2 regions of the Anaerostipes amylophilus genome follow, and region 1 is predicted to be linked to the other one. Evidence: predicted binding sites of a transcription regulator. Region 1 holds the regulator's gene; the other holds the start of a gene.
The links. The regulator HrcA, encoded in region 1, represses chaperone genes, less so after heat shock. The targets are predictions, from matches to a motif close to TGTTAGCACTCNNNNNNNNNGAGTGCTAACA.
Positions count from the first base shown of each region.

Region 2: the regulator HrcA is predicted to act here: its motif matches at 4,144-4,174, upstream of clpB (ATP-dependent chaperone ClpB).

Region 1 is NZ_JAOQJG010000007.1:65,507-73,517, reverse strand. Features, by position in the region: gene OCV53_RS10605 (glycyl radical protein) at 1-1,213, shown strand, start outside; gene OCV53_RS10600 (glycyl-radical enzyme activating protein) at 1,374-2,276, opposite strand; gene OCV53_RS10595 (fructose-6-phosphate aldolase) at 2,469-3,149, shown strand; gene OCV53_RS10590 (DeoR/GlpR family DNA-binding transcription regulator) at 3,242-4,000, shown strand; gene OCV53_RS10585 (hypothetical protein) at 4,097-4,399, opposite strand; gene hrcA (heat-inducible transcriptional repressor HrcA) at 4,562-5,596, shown strand; gene grpE (nucleotide exchange factor GrpE) at 5,571-6,182, shown strand; gene dnaK (molecular chaperone DnaK) at 6,233-8,011, shown strand, end outside.
Region 2 is NZ_JAOQJG010000001.1:17,780-25,790, forward strand. Features, by position in the region: gene OCV53_RS00105 (ClC family H(+)/Cl(-) exchange transporter) at 1-903, shown strand, start outside; gene OCV53_RS00110 (FeoA family protein) at 1,019-1,234, shown strand; gene clpB (ATP-dependent chaperone ClpB) at 1,478-4,060, opposite strand; gene OCV53_RS00120 (ribokinase) at 4,276-5,175, opposite strand; gene OCV53_RS00125 (L-lactate dehydrogenase) at 5,240-6,199, opposite strand; gene OCV53_RS00130 (sensor histidine kinase) at 6,339-7,688, opposite strand; gene OCV53_RS00135 (winged helix-turn-helix domain-containing protein) at 7,688-8,011, opposite strand, start outside.

The sequences.
Region 1 (8,011 bases):
GCTCGGATTTGGTATGCCAGCATTAAATAACGATGAGATCATTATCCCATCTTTTATCAACTGGGGTGTCAAAGAAGAAGATGCATATAACTATAGTGCCATCGGATGTGTAGAGACAGCAGTTCCAGGTAAATGGGGATATCGTTGTACAGGTATGTCATACATTAACTTCCCAAGAGTTCTGCTTTGTGCAATGAATGACGGAGTTGATTTAACAAGCGGTAAGAGATTTACAAAGGGATATGGTAAATTTACAGAGATGGAAACATATGAAGATCTCTTAGCAGCATGGGATAAGACAGTTAGAGAAATGACACGTTACAGTGTGATCGTGGAAAATGCAATTGATAAAGCATCAGAGAGAGATGTACCAGACATTTTATGTTCCGCATTAACAGATGACTGTATCGGAAGAGGAAAAACGATCAAAGAAGGTGGGGCAGTCTATGACTTTATCTCCGGACTTCAGGTGGGTATTGCGAATATGGCAGACTCTCTTGCAGCGATCAAGAAACTTGTATACGAAGAGAAGAAGATTACAAAAGAACAGCTTTGGAATGCAATTTTAGATGATTTCCAGTCTCCTGAAAACAAGAAGATTCAGGAAATGCTCATTAATGAAGCACCAAAATACGGAAATGATGATGACTATGTCGATCAGTTGGTCGTAGAAGCATACGATTCTTACTTAGATGAGATCAAGAAATATCCAAACACACGTTACCACAGAGGACCAATCGGAGGTATTCGTTATGGTGGAACATCCTCTATCAGTGCGAATGTTGGACAGGGAATGGGAACCGTTGCAACTCCTGATGGAAGAAATGCATTTGAACCATTAGCCGAAGGAAGCAGTCCGGCACATAATGCTGATAAGAATGGTCCAACAGCCGTATTTAAGACCGTTGCAAAACTTCCAACAGAGAAGATCACAGGTGGAGTCTTATTAAATCAGAAGATGACACCACAGATGTTATCAACAGAAGAAAACAAACAGAAATTAGAGATGTTGATCCGTACATTCTTCAACCGTTTACATGGATATCATGTACAGTATAATATTGTATCCAGAGAAACTTTGATTGATGCACAGAAACATCCAGAGAAACATAAAGATCTGATTGTTCGTGTAGCAGGATACAGTGCATTCTTTAATGTATTATCTAAGAAGACACAGGATGATATCATCGGAAGAACAGAGCAGACATTATAATTTATAAAAATAGAGGAATGGCAGTTGGCTTGAGTAGGGTTAACTGCTGTTTTTCGTGATAGACTAGAAGAAATAATATTCATGAAAGAAACAATTAAAAAAGCCTTGGCAAGAAGCTGTTCTGCCAAGGCCTTTTTGTGTATACAGGATTTTTAAAAGATTAAAAGAAACAGTCTATGCCCGCATCTAAAAATATCTGCTGATAATCGGTAAGATCCTCAGGATGCAATGCTTTCACATTCTCATAAGCATAAGTCTTACCGAGTAAATGATACTTGTTTTCACCGAACTGATGAAATGGAAGTAGCTGAACTTTCTTTGCACTCACTTTATTTAGTAAAGCAGCGATCCCTTTTGCGTCATCCAAAGAATCATTGAAATCAGGAATCACAGGGATTCGAGGAAGAACTTCAATTCCTTGAGAGATCGCCCATGCTAAATTTTCAATGATCTGTTCGTTATGGACATGGGTTCCTTCATAATGTTTATTACTGTCATAGTGTTTCACGTCAAATAAAAGCAAGTCAAACATCGGAGACAATTCTCTAAAAATCTCTTCCTTGATATATCCAGTCGTCTCAATCGCAGTATGAATTTTATGTTCTTTTAATTTTGCAAGCAATGCTTTTACAAAATCTGGCTGAACCATTCCTTCGCCACCAGAGATTGTCACACCACCACCAGATTCTTCATAGAAATCAATATCTTGAAGACAGACTTTGATAACTTCCTCTACATCTTTTGTTTCTCCTTCATAACTTAAGGCCTTTGCAGGACAGTTTTTTACACATTGAAGGCATCCAATGCATTTTGATGGGTCAACGTTTACATAGCCGTCATCTCCCATAGAAATTGCATGATTTGGACAGACATGAGTGCAAGTACCACAATGAGCACATTTTTCTCTGTCATATAAAATCTGAACTTGACTTAACTGTGATTCTGGATTTGCACACCATTTACAACGCAGTGGACAGCCTTTCAGGAAAACAGTTGTACGGATTCCTGGACCATCGTGAATGCTGAATTTTTGTATATTAAAAACAATACCATTTGTTTGCATGATAATTAAATTTCTCCTTTCATTTTCTATGATATATTCTAGCATAGAAGTTGCGAACTGTAAATATAACACTTACAAATGAAAGGAATATAATGAATAAATGAAAATAAATATTGACATATTCGAAAAATATGGTAAGATAGAAGTATCAAAAAACGAAATATATAATAAGACTTAGGAGGAGTTTTTATCATGGAATTTATTTTAGATACAGTGAATCTTGAAGAAATCAAAGATGGTGTAGACCATATGCCAATTGCTGGAGTAACAAGCAATCCATCAATCGTTAAAAAGACATCACCAGAAGATTTCTTTGGACATATGAGAAAAGTTCGTGAGATCATTGGAAAAGAAAGAAGCCTTCATGTACAGGTTATTTCATTAGATGCTGAGACGATCGTTAAGGAAGCTCATAGAATCTTAGAAGAGATCGATGATCAGGTATATATCAAAGTTCCTGTTTCATATGAAGGATTAAAAGCAATCAAGATCTTAAAATCAGAAGAAGTTAATGTAACAGCAACAGCAGTTTATGATCTGATGCAGGCATACTTTGCCTTAGCAGCAGGAGCTGATTATATTGCACCATATGTAAATCGTATCGGAAATCTTGGAGCAGATCCTATGGAATTGATCAGCAACCTGCAGGACCGCATTGAAGATGATGGATATGACTGCAAGATCGTAGCAGCATCATTCAAAGGCGTTGAACAAGTGAAGAATGCATTTAACTATGGAGCAGAAGCAATCACAGCACCATATGCAGTATTAAAACAGGTATTTGCAAATCCTAATATTGACAAAGCAGTTACAGACTTCAACAATGACTGGTACGCAGTTTATGGAGAAGGAAAAGGAATCTGCGACCTATAATATAAATAAAGAAGATTTTATGATATACTGATTAGGAAAGAGCCGCAAGACGGCTCTTTCCTAATATATAGGGCAAGAAAGGAAAAAGTTTTATGACAGATAGACAGACGAAAATTCTTGAAATTGTAAATCAAAAAAAGAAAGTAGAAGTTGCAACATTATCAAAGATGCTTGAAGTATCTCAGGTAACGATTCGAAAAGATTTAGATGCATTGGAAGAGCTTAATTTTTTAACAAGAGAACATGGTTATGCAACAATGAAGAATATGTCAGATATTAGTAATCGTATGGCTTTTTGTTATGAAACAAAGCAGCGGATCGCAGCCAAAGCAAGCGAGATCGTATCAGATGGAGAAACGATCATGGTAGAATCAGGTTCAAGCTGTGCACTGCTTGTAAAACAACTTTCTGAAACGAAAAAAGATATTACGGTGATCACAAATTCATCATACATCGCACGATTTATCAGAGAATCTGAGGGTGGAGTTACAAAGGTTATTGTTCTTGGAGGAGAATACCAGAAAGAAGCAGAAGTTATGGTTGGACCATTAGTAAAAACCTGTGCAGAAGCTTTTTATGTAGATAAACTGTTTATGGGAACAGATGGATATATTCCTGGAATAGGATTTACTAGTGGGGATATGTTAAGAGTAGAAGCTGCCAAGAGTATGATGGGTTCTGCAAGGAATTCGATTATTCTGACAGATTCTAGTAAGTTTTCAGAACATGGAGTTGTCATGCAGTCAAAATTTAAGGATATTGATATGGTATTTACCGATGACCAGATTCCATCAGAAGCAAAAGAAGTGTTGGAGCAAAATGGTATTACGGTAGAGATTGTACCAAGATAGATATATTAATAAGAAAAAAGAGATAAAATCATACAAAAACCCGGAACATAGATTAAGGATCAGATGTTTCGGGTTTTCTTTTATAATTAAAGAATATCAGGGTATATGTAAATCCAATTTTTCTAAAATATAAGAGGTATAAGGATCAACTTCATTTATCTGAGAAAAAACAGATTGTATTTGTTTGGTTTCTTTGGTATGCAGTGATTTTGAACAAGCAACGATAAAAAATAAGAATAAAATAGAAAATCCAATTCTTAATTTTAAAAAGGACCAGTAAGTAGGAGTTTGATCTTTCTGATTATTTAAATATCTGTGAAAATCATGGTTAGAATTTAATCTTTGGTAAGTATTATTAAGCCGTGTTTGTTCTATATTAAAGTTCATATTTTTATGCATGAAAAGTACCTCCTTTTGTACATTCTATTCAAAGAAGAAAAAAATTGAACAAATTTTCAAAAAAAGTAAAAGAAAAGGTTGACATTAAAATGCGAAAGTGCTACTTTAAATATAGATGTTAGCACTCGACATAAATGAGTGCTAATAACAGGAGGCGAAGATATGGAGTTAAATGATCGTAAGAAGTTAATATTGAAAGCGATTATCGCCAATTACCTTGAAACCGGTGAGCCGGTAGGATCAAGAACCATTGCAAAACATCCGGATTTAAATCTAAGCTCTGCGACGATTCGTAATGAGATGGCAGATCTGGAAGATATGGGATTTATCTTACAGCCTCACACATCCGCAGGAAGAATTCCTTCCGATGCAGGATATCGTTTTTATGTAGACCAGCTGATGAGTGAGCGTGACAATGAGCACGAAGAGAAACAGGCATTGATTCAGAGAGTTGATAAGATGGAAGTCTTATTAAAGCAGGTTGCCAATGTATTAGCAAGTAGCACGAATTATGCAACGATGGTTTCTTCTCCACATTATCAGAATGTGACATTAAAGTTTGTACAGCTGTCTCAGGTAGACCATGAACATCTGCTTGCAGTAATCGTCACACAAGGCAATATCGTAAAGAACAAGATGGTCCAAGTCGAAGAACCGCTTTCTAATGAAGATGTTCTGAAGTTGAATGTGTTACTTAATACATTTTTACAAGGATTATCCTTACAAGATATCAATCTCGCACTGATTCAGACGATGAGAGATCAGGCAGGAATTAGACAGGATGTGTTAGAACGGATTCTTGAAGAGATCGCCAAAGCGATCCATGATGCAGATCATATGGAAATCTACACAGGAGGAGCAACCAATATCTTAAAATATCCGGAACTTGGAAATCCGGATACAGCAACAGAGCTTCTTGATACGTTAGTAGAGAAGAAAGCCTTGACACAGTTGGTTGATTCAACACTGGAATCAGATTCCGATAATCACACAGGAATTCAGGTTTATATTGGAGAAGAATCTCCAGTTAAGAATATGAAGGATTGCAGTATCGTAACTGCAACCTATGAACTTGCAGAAGGTGGTACAGGTACTGTTGGTATCATCGGACCAAAGAGAATGGATTACAAAAAAGTCGTTAAGACTTTAAAGAACCTCACTGAGGAATTAGATGATATTTTTAAAGACAAATCTTAAGAAAGGAAGTGATGTGATGAGTAAGAAAAACGAAAACATCAACGAAGAAGTAAAGAACGCAGAAGAGACTGCTGAAGATATAAAAGATACAGAGACAAAGGAGGAAACTTCCAAAGAAACAAAGGAAGCAACCGCTGATGACAAGATCGCAGAATTAGAAGCGTCCGTAGCAGACTGGAAAGACAAATACCAGAGACTGATGGCAGAATTTGAGAACGCAAGAAAGCGTACAGCGAAAGAAGCCACACAGCGTTATGATATGGGAGCGATGGGAGTTTTAGAAAAACTTCTGCCAGTCATTGATAACTTCGAGAGAGGCTTAGAAGCCGTATCTGAAGATGAGAAAGATTCCGCATTCGTTAAAGGAATCGAACAGATCTACAAACAGTTTACAGCTGTGATGGAGGATCTGGGAGTAACACCAATGGATGCACAAGGAAAAGAATTTGATGCAAATCTTCACAACGCAGTGATGCATGTCGAAGATGATGATCTCGGTGAGAACATTGTTGCAGAAGAATTACAGAAAGGTTACATGTACAAAGAAAATGTATTACGCCACAGTATGGTAAAAGTAGCTAACTAATATTTATATTATATATAGAAATAAGAAGAAATCTTAGGAGGACATAGATCATGGGTAAAATTATTGGTATTGACTTAGGAACAACAAACAGTTGTGTAGCAGTTATGGAAGGTGGAAAACCAACCGTTATTACAAATGCAGAAGGTATGAGAACAACACCATCTGTAGTAGCATTTACAAAAACAGGAGAACGTGTGATCGGTGAACCTGCAAAACGTCAGGCAGTTACAAATGCCGAAAAAACAATCGCTTCTATCAAACGTCATATGGGAACAGATTACAAAGTTCAGATCGATGATAAAGCATATTCTCCACAGGAAATTTCAGCAATGATCTTACAGAAATTAAAATCAGATGCTGAAAACTACTTAGGAGAGAAAGTAACAGAAGCAGTTATCACTGTTCCAGCTTATTTCAACGATGCTCAGCGTCAGGCAACAAAAGATGCTGGTAAGATCGCAGGACTTGAAGTAAAACGTATCATCAACGAACCAACAGCAGCAGCATTGTCTTATGGACTTGATAACGAAGAAGAACAGAAGATCATGGTATACGACTTAGGTGGTGGTACATTTGATGTATCTATCATCGAGATCGGTGATGGTGTCATCGAAGTATTATCAACAGCTGGAGATAACAAATTAGGTGGAGATGACTTTGATAATGTTATCACACAGTATATGTTAGATGAATTCAAGAAACAGGAAGGTGTTGACTTATCAACAGATAAGATGGCAATGCAAAGATTAAAAGAAGCAGCAGAGAAAGCTAAGAAAGAATTATCTTCTGCAACAACAACAAATATCAACCTGCCATTCATCACAGCAACAGCTGAAGGACCAAAACATTTTGATATGAATCTTACAAGAGCAAAATTCGATGAATTAACAGCTCATTTAGTAGAAAGAACAGCAGGACCTGTAAATTCTGCATTAAATGATGCTGGAATGACAGCTTCTGAATTAAGCAAAGTATTATTAGTTGGTGGTTCTACACGTATCCCAGCCGTACAGAGTAAAGTACAGCAGTTAACAGGAAAAGAACCATTCAAGGGAATCAACCCAGACGAATGTGTAGCAATCGGTGCATCTATCCAGGGTGGTAAATTAGCTGGAGATGCTGGTGCCGGTGATGTACTTCTTCTTGATGTTACACCATTATCACTGTCTATCGAGACAATGGGTGGAGTTGCAACACGTCTGATCGAAAGAAATACAACAATCCCTACAAAGAAGAGCCAGATCTTCTCAACAGCAGAAGATAACCAGAGTGCTGTAGATATCAACGTTGTACAGGGTGAAAGACAGTTCGCTAGAGATAACAAGTCTTTAGGAAGATTCAGATTAGATGGTATCGCACCTGCAAGACGTGGAGTGCCTCAGATCGAAGTAACATTCGACATCGATGCAAACGGTATCGTAAATGTATCTGCAAAAGACTTAGGAACAGGAAAAGAACAGCACATCACGATTACAGCTGGATCTAACATGTCTGACGAAGATATCGATAAAGCTGTAAAAGAAGCTGCTGAATTCGAAGCTGCAGATAAGAAACGTAAAGAAGCAATTGATGCAAGAAACGAAGCTGATTCTATCGTATTCCAGACAGAGAAAGCATTAGAAGAAGCGGGAGACAAAGTAGATGCTACAGAAAAAGCAGCAGTAGAAGCTGACTTAAAAGAATTAAAAGATCTTGTAGAATCTACAAAAGATCAGGAAATGACAGATGCTCAGGTTGAAGATCTGAAAGCTAAGAAAGACAAACTGATGACAAGTGCTCAGAATTTATTTACTAAGATGTATGAAGCAGCAGCACAGGCTCAGCAGGGA
Region 2 (8,011 bases), on a different contig from region 1:
ACAGCAGCACTGCCTTTAAAACATTACTGGATGTTAGTACTTCTTGGAGTTTTGCTTGGATGTTGTGGTGCGTTTTATAACTTTGTTATGTTAAAAGGACAGGATCTTTTTAGCGCTATGAAAAAAATTCCAGCTAAATACCGTATTGTATTTCCTTTCGTGGTATCTGGAATCGTCTGTTATACTTTGCCTTCTATTTTAGCGGGTGGGCATGCCATGGTCTCTTTGATCACAGGACATACATTACTTGTTTCTACAATGTTATTATTACTGATATGCAAATTTTTATTTTCTGCATTTTGTTTTGGATCTGGTGCTCCTGGCGGAATTTTCTTTCCTATGTTGATCCTTGGATCTTATATTGGAGCAATTTATGGAACTATTATGATACAGGCAAGTGGAATTCCTTCCTATTATCTGGTAAACTTTATCACAATTTCCATGGCAGGATTCTTTACGGCGATCGTACGCGCACCGATCACTGGTATCTTGTTGATTGCTGAAATGACTGGTACATTTGAACATTTCCTGTCACTGGCAGTTGTATGTATCATCAGTTATCTTGTCGCTCATCTGTTAAAGAGTGAACCGATTTATGAAAGTCTTCTTGGACGTATCTTAGCAAAAAATGGTTTTAAAGAAAGTGATGATGCTGATCATAAAGTTCTTCGCGGATTCGCTGTAGGTACTGGTTCTCTTGCAGCTAGTAAGCTAGTAAAAGATATTCCTTGGCCCGATCATTGCCTGATCGTTACTTTAAACCGTGGTGACGAAGAGATCATTGCTCGTGGAAGCACAGAGATTCTTGCTGGAGATAAGATCATTGCTTTAATCGATGACAATTATCTTGGAATGGTCACAGAAAGTATCCAGTTGATCTGCGGGGAAATCATTCCTGAATAATCTTTTCATTATTTTCTGTAAGTTGATACAGTTTTTATATGTTGCGATTGACTAACCTTACTTTGGACTCATAAAATGTAAGAAAAGGCTACATAATAAGTTTGAAGGAGGGATTATGATGCAACCATTAACAAAAGTTATGCAAGGGACAACTTGTACAGTCAAGTGGGCATTAGGTCTGCCTGATATTATTGAAAAACTCCGCGAACTGAAAATTGAGCAGGGGAGTAAACTGCGTGTTGTTTGTAAGAATCATGATTATATGATCATTGGTGTAGGTAAAAAACGATATGCTGTTGGGAATGAAATTGCTGAGAGGATTCAAGTTTAAATTTTAATTTTGTAATTGGCCAACTGTAGATTTTGAGTATATGATAAAAAATAAATAAACAACCGAAAGCGCTGCGGTGAAATTTTGCTCATATTTTGAACTAATCAACATTCGCTACCGGCATCTTCTCTGGTTCTTTTTTGTTCTATATAATTATATCGTCACACAAATTTTATTTCAATTTCAAACTCATCAGAACAAAAAAAAGAGAGAACATCAAAGATGACATTCCCTCTTTTATTTTTATTTAACCTTAGCAACTAACTGATCATTCTCAACATCAATTAAGATTGTATCCTCAGCATCAACTCCATCACTTAAGATTAATCTTGCTGCCAGTGTCTCTACACTCTTCTGCAGATATCTCTTCAGTGGTCTTGCTCCATACATTGGTTCATAACCATGATCGGCAACATAGTTCTTGGCTGCTGGTGTTAATTCAACGCTTAATTCTTTGTCTGCTAATCGACGATTCAGGTCTTTGACCAGTAAATCAATGATATTTGTGATATTGGCTTTTGTTAATGGTTTGAACATAATCGTTTCGTCCAGACGGTTTAAGAATTCTGGTCTGAAATGATTCTTCAGGTCATTCATAACCATATCTTGTGCTTCTGGTTTGATATTGCCATCTTCATCGATTCCTTCTAGCAGATAAGAAGATCCGATATTAGATGTCATGATCAAGATCGTGTTCTTAAAATCTACTGTCTTACCTTTTGAATCTGTGATTCGTCCATCGTCTAATACCTGTAACAAGATATTAAATACATCTGGATGGGCTTTCTCGATCTCATCGAATAAGACAACGGAATAAGGTTTTCTTCTGACAGCTTCTGTTAACTGTCCTCCTTCTTCGTATCCAACATATCCCGGAGGCGCTCCGATCAATCTTGCCACGGAGTGTTTCTCCATGTATTCACTCATATCAATACGAACAATGTTCTGTTCATTATCAAATAAGCTTTCTGCCAGTGCTTTGGCAAGTTCTGTCTTACCTACACCAGTTGGCCCAAGGAATAAGAAAGAACCAATTGGTTTGCTTGGGTCCTTAATTCCGGCTTTAGAACGGATGATAGATTCTGTGACAAGTTCCACAGCTTCATCCTGTCCAACAACTCTTTCATGAAGGATCTTATCAAGATGTAAAGTCTTGTTTCTCTCACTTTCAGTAAGTTTCGCTACTGGAATTCCTGTCCAGCGGGAAATGATCTTGGCAATCTCATCTTCTGTGACAGATTCTCTTACCATAGAACGATCTTCTTTCGCTACACGTTCTTCTTCCTCTTCTAACTGTTTCTTCAATTCTGGCAAACGACCATACTGTAATTCAGCTGCTTTATTTAAGTCGTAATTTCTCTGGGCAATCTGAATCTCGCTGTTTACAGATTCAATCTCTTCTCTTAATTTGGAGACTTTCTCAACGGAAGCTTTCTCATTCTCCCATCTTGCTTTTCTTGCCTTGAAGTCTTCTCGCATCTCAGCAAGTTCTTTCTGTAATTCTTCCAGACGCTCTTTACTTAATCTGTCATCTTCTTTCTTAAGTGCTGCCTCCTCTATCTCCAGTTGCATGATCTTTCTCTGAACTTCATCAAGTTCTGCTGGCAGAGAGTTCATCTCTGTCTTGATCATAGCACATGCTTCGTCAACTAAGTCGATCGCCTTATCTGGTAAGAAACGATCTGTGATATAACGATTTGATAAAGTTGCTGCTGCTACCAGAGAACCATCTGTGATCTTAACACCGTGATATACTTCATATCTGTCTTTGATACCTCTTAAGATTGAGATCGTATCTTCTACAGTTGGCTGATCGACCATAACTGGCTGGAAACGACGTTCCAGTGCCTGGTCTTTCTCAATATACTGGCGGTATTCATCTAAGGTTGTAGCACCGATGCAGTGTAACTCACCTCTGGCAAGCATTGGTTTTAACATATTTCCTGCATCCATAGCTCCATCTGTCTTACCTGCACCAACGATCGTATGAAGCTCGTCGATGAATAAGATGATCTGACCATCACTTTTCTTAACTTCTTCTAGTACCGCTTTCAAACGTTCTTCAAATTCACCACGATATTTTGCACCTGCTACCAAGGAACCCATATCCAGTGAGAAGATTGTCTTGTCCTTTAACTGATCTGGCACGTCACCGCGAACGATTCGCTGTGCTAATCCCTCAACAACGGCTGTCTTACCAACACCAGGTTCACCAATTAATACTGGGTTATTCTTTGTCTTTCTTGATAAGATACGAACCACGTTACGGATCTCACTGTCACGTCCGATGACTGGATCTAATTTCTGCTCTCTTGCTCTCTTTACAAGATCATATCCGTATTTTTCAAGGCTGTCGTATGTTTCTTCTGGATTATCACTTGTGACTTTCTGTCCACCACGGATCTGTGATAAAACCTGTAAGAAACGATCTCTTGTGATTCCATATGCACGGAATAATTCTTTGATTGCTTTATTTGGATGTTTGATCATCGCAAGGAATAAATGTTCTACAGATACATATTCATCTTTCATGGCTTTCATCTCGTCTTCTCCGTGAAGAAGCACCTGATTGAGGTCATTGCTCATATATACCTGACCGCCGGATACTTTTGGTTTCTTATTCAGTAATTCCTGTACCTGACTTAAAAATGTCTCTTTGTTTATTCCCATTTTTTCAAGCAGGCTTGCGATCAAACTATCATCAATCGTAAGCAAGCTGTATAAGAAGTGTTCCTGATCTATTTCCTGATGTCCATGATCGTAGGCGATCTTCTCACACTGATTGACTGCCTCGATGGACTTCTGTGTAAATTTATTGATGTTCATACTCTTTCCTCCTTTACCAATGGGTATTTATCTATATTAAGATATCCATTTATCTTTTGTTCTATTCGTAATATAACACTCATTATTAGCACTGTCAATAGGTGAGTGCTAATTTTTTTATTTTTTTCTTCTGCGCGTTATTATATAGTTAAGAAAACAAGGAAAAACAACAAAATCCTAAATTTCATCGTTCTTCCTTGTTATAACTATCTATCTTATTTATATTCTTCTACTGCTTCCAAAACAGGAATCGATGGTGCTGCCCCTTGTCTGGTAACTGCGATCGCAGATGCTTTCGATGCAATATCCATTGATTCTTTGATCGTCTTTCCATTTAAGATTCCTGCAATAAAATATCCTGTATAGGTATCTCCTGCTGCCGTTGTATCAATTGCTTTTACCTTGTAGATTGACTGTTCTACATATTCATCATCAGAAATACAAACAGACCCTTCACTTCCCAAAGTTAACACGATCGTTGCATCTTTAAATCTCTCATGTAACAGACTGGCAATATATTTTCCATCAATCTCTTCTGGCTTATCCATTTCAAGGATCTGCATTGCCTCGATCTCATTTAAAATAAAATAATCAATCTGGTCTAATGGAAGCTTCATGATCTTCTCATTCATCGGAGATGGATTTAAGATAATCTTCATTCCCTCTTCTTTAGCTTTCTCTACGATATATGAAAGTTCGTTGATCTCATTTTGGATCAGTAAATAATCTTCGTTTGTAAAATCTTTAAAGACTTCATCAACCTGTTCTTTTGTGATCGCCTGATTTGCTCCTCCAAATAAAACGATACAATTATCACCTTCATCGTCATTTTGTATGATTGCATTTCCTGTCCTTACATCGTCAAGAATTTTGACAAGATCCGTTTTCACTCCTGCTTCTTTCAACTGCTCCAGCAAAAACATTCCATCTGTACCGATCGCACCTGCCTGATATGTTTCAACCCCTGCACGTGCAAGTGCAATGGACTGGTTTAAACCTTTTCCACCTGTGTATACATTTAATTCTTTTGCTGACAGCGTTTCTCCTTTTTTCACAAAATGTGGGACAGAATATACATAATCAATATTTAATGAACCAAATGATAATATCTTCATATGAACCTCTCTTTCTAAAACTTAATACACTCAATATGATTTTACATCCTTCCGTCCACAAAATCTACTTTTTAACATCATCTTTTTTAATTCCAATCATTTGTTTTAGGATCCTGGCAGATTGCTTTAATTTCCTTTCTTCTTCCTCATTTAATTCGATCGGTACTTGTGTCTCAATTCCATTTTTTCCTACGATTGCTGGCATACTTAATACAATATCTTCAATTCCATGTGCCCCATGCATCATGGTTGAGACAGGAAGAATTGCTTTTTCGTCTTTTAAGATCACTTCGCAGATACGTTTTACTGACATTGCGATTCCATAGTACGTTGCTTTTTTTCTCTTGATGATCTTATATGCACTTTCTTTTACATTATCTGCAATTGCTTTCATTGCCTCTTCATGGTCATAATGTCCCCGCATCTCGCAAAAATCATTGACTGGGATTCCTGATACATTAACACTGCTCCATGCCGCGATCTCGCTGTCTCCGTGTTCTCCTATAATAAATGCCTGAACACTTCTACTGTCTACATCAAGATGTTTCCCTAACAGATAGCGAAATCTCGCTGAATCAAGAACTGTTCCAGACCCGATCACACGATTTTCCTCAAATCCACTGATCTTGATCGCTGTATATGTCAATATATCAACAGGATTTGATACGATCAGAAGAATTCCTTCATAATCCCTGTTTGAAATCTCTGGTATGATTTCTTCAAAGATTTTCTTATTTTTCTTCACAAGATCAAGTCTTGTTTCTCCTTCTTTCTGATTCGCACCGGCAGTAATTATAATGACCGCAGCATCCATCATATCGTTATAGTTTCCGGCATATATCTTCATTCTTCCAGCAAATGGTGTTCCATGTGTAATATCCATTGCTTCTCCTTCTGCTTTATCTTTGTCCACATCCTGCAGAACAATTTCTGAAAACAATCCACTTTGCATCAGGCAAAATGCAGTTGCACTTCCTACAAAACCACAGCCTATGATCGCAGCTTTTCTTTGATTTAATTGCATTTTATATTGTCTCCTTTTTTCTTTTTAGTATTTTTCTTATTTTATGATTTATGCAGAAAATTTAAGGTAATATGTATGGAGCATGACAAAAAAAGAGATAAGAATAAACATTTATTCTTACCTCTTTTCTAGACTATCGTTACAGATCAGATTTTTGTTTTGGAAATATGATAGTGATCTTCGTTCCTTTTCCAAGCTCACTATCAACTTCCATCTCAGCATTATGGAATTTTGCTCCATGTTTTACAATGGAAAGTCCTAATCCTGAACCTTTCTTCTGATTTGAATGGCTCTTATCAACTCTGTAAAAGCGTTCAAATATACGGTCAAGATCTTCTTTTGGAATACCGATTCCTGTGTCTTCTACAATTACAATTGGATAATCGTTCATCTTAGAGATCGTAAATACGACTTCTCCTCCTTTGTGATTATATTTGATCGCATTTTCACATATGTTAAAGAACATCTCATATAAAATCTGCTGAACTCCTCGGATCTTTGTATGTACTCCTCGAATATGAACTGCGACCTTTTCTTCCTGACTTCTTCTTGTAAGATCATTTTTGATAGTAAAAGCAAGCTCATAAAGATCAACATTCTCCCAATCTAGCTGCACCCGATTTTCGTCCAATCGAGACAGTTTGATAATCCCTTCGATCATGGAGATCAGTCGTCTTGCTTCGTCATAGATCGTTGCTGAGAATCTTGGCATGTCTTCTGGCTTTACAAGACCGTCTTTCATAAGTTCTGCATATCCTGAGATCGTGGTTAATGGAGTTTTTAATTCATGAGATACGTTTGCTGAAAATTCTTTTCGCATATTCTCTGCTTCCTTGATCTCTTTGATCTGGCGTTCAATATCCATATTCTGTTTTTCAATCTTATCAAGCAATGGCGTCAACTCACTATAGGTTTTGTTCTTTTTAGGGTGTATAAGGTCTATCTGGTTAATTGGTTCTACAATTCGATCCGTCGACATTTTGGACAAGATCATTGATAAAATCGTCACAACCGCCAGCATTAACATGATGATCGGTATGATATCTTCCATTTGTTTTATGATGGTCTGCGTTTCCCGACTCATTCGAAGAATGGTTCCATCTTTTAACCGTACCGCATAATAATATGTTTGTTTTCTTAATGTATTGGACATACGAGTATCTTCTCCTTGCCCTTTTTCATAAGCTTCTTTTATTTCTGTACGATTTTTATGATTTCCCATGGATTTTTCTTTTCCACTACTGTCATAAATAACTTTTCCATTCTGATCGACTCTGGTAATTCTGCTTACCGTGATATTCTTGTATTTGTTCAGATTCTGATTATCTTTAACATTCAATGAAGCCGCCAGATAGGCCGCTTCATCTTTAATTCCCGATTTTACTTGTTCCATATAACGATAATATGTAAACATTCCAAGGAGTGTCGTTGTGATCAATACCGCCACAACTGCGATGTAGACCATATTGTTAAATATCTTTCGTTTCATTATTCACTGCCCCCGATGCGGTATCCAATTCCTCTGACCGTTTCAATAAGTTTACCGCATTCGCCAAGCTTCTGTCTTAATGAACGGATATGTACATCAACAGTTCTTGTCTCTCCGTCAAAATCATATCCCCAGATATTTGTAAGAAGCTGATCTCTGTTTAATACATTCCCTTTACTTTCTACTAACAAACACAGAAGTTTAAATTCTTTGTTCGTAAGTGTTACTTCATTTCCACAAGATTTTACTTTATGTTTATTTGGATAAATCTTAAGATCACCTACAATGATCTCATCTTTCTTATCATCTCTTCTTGATCGTCT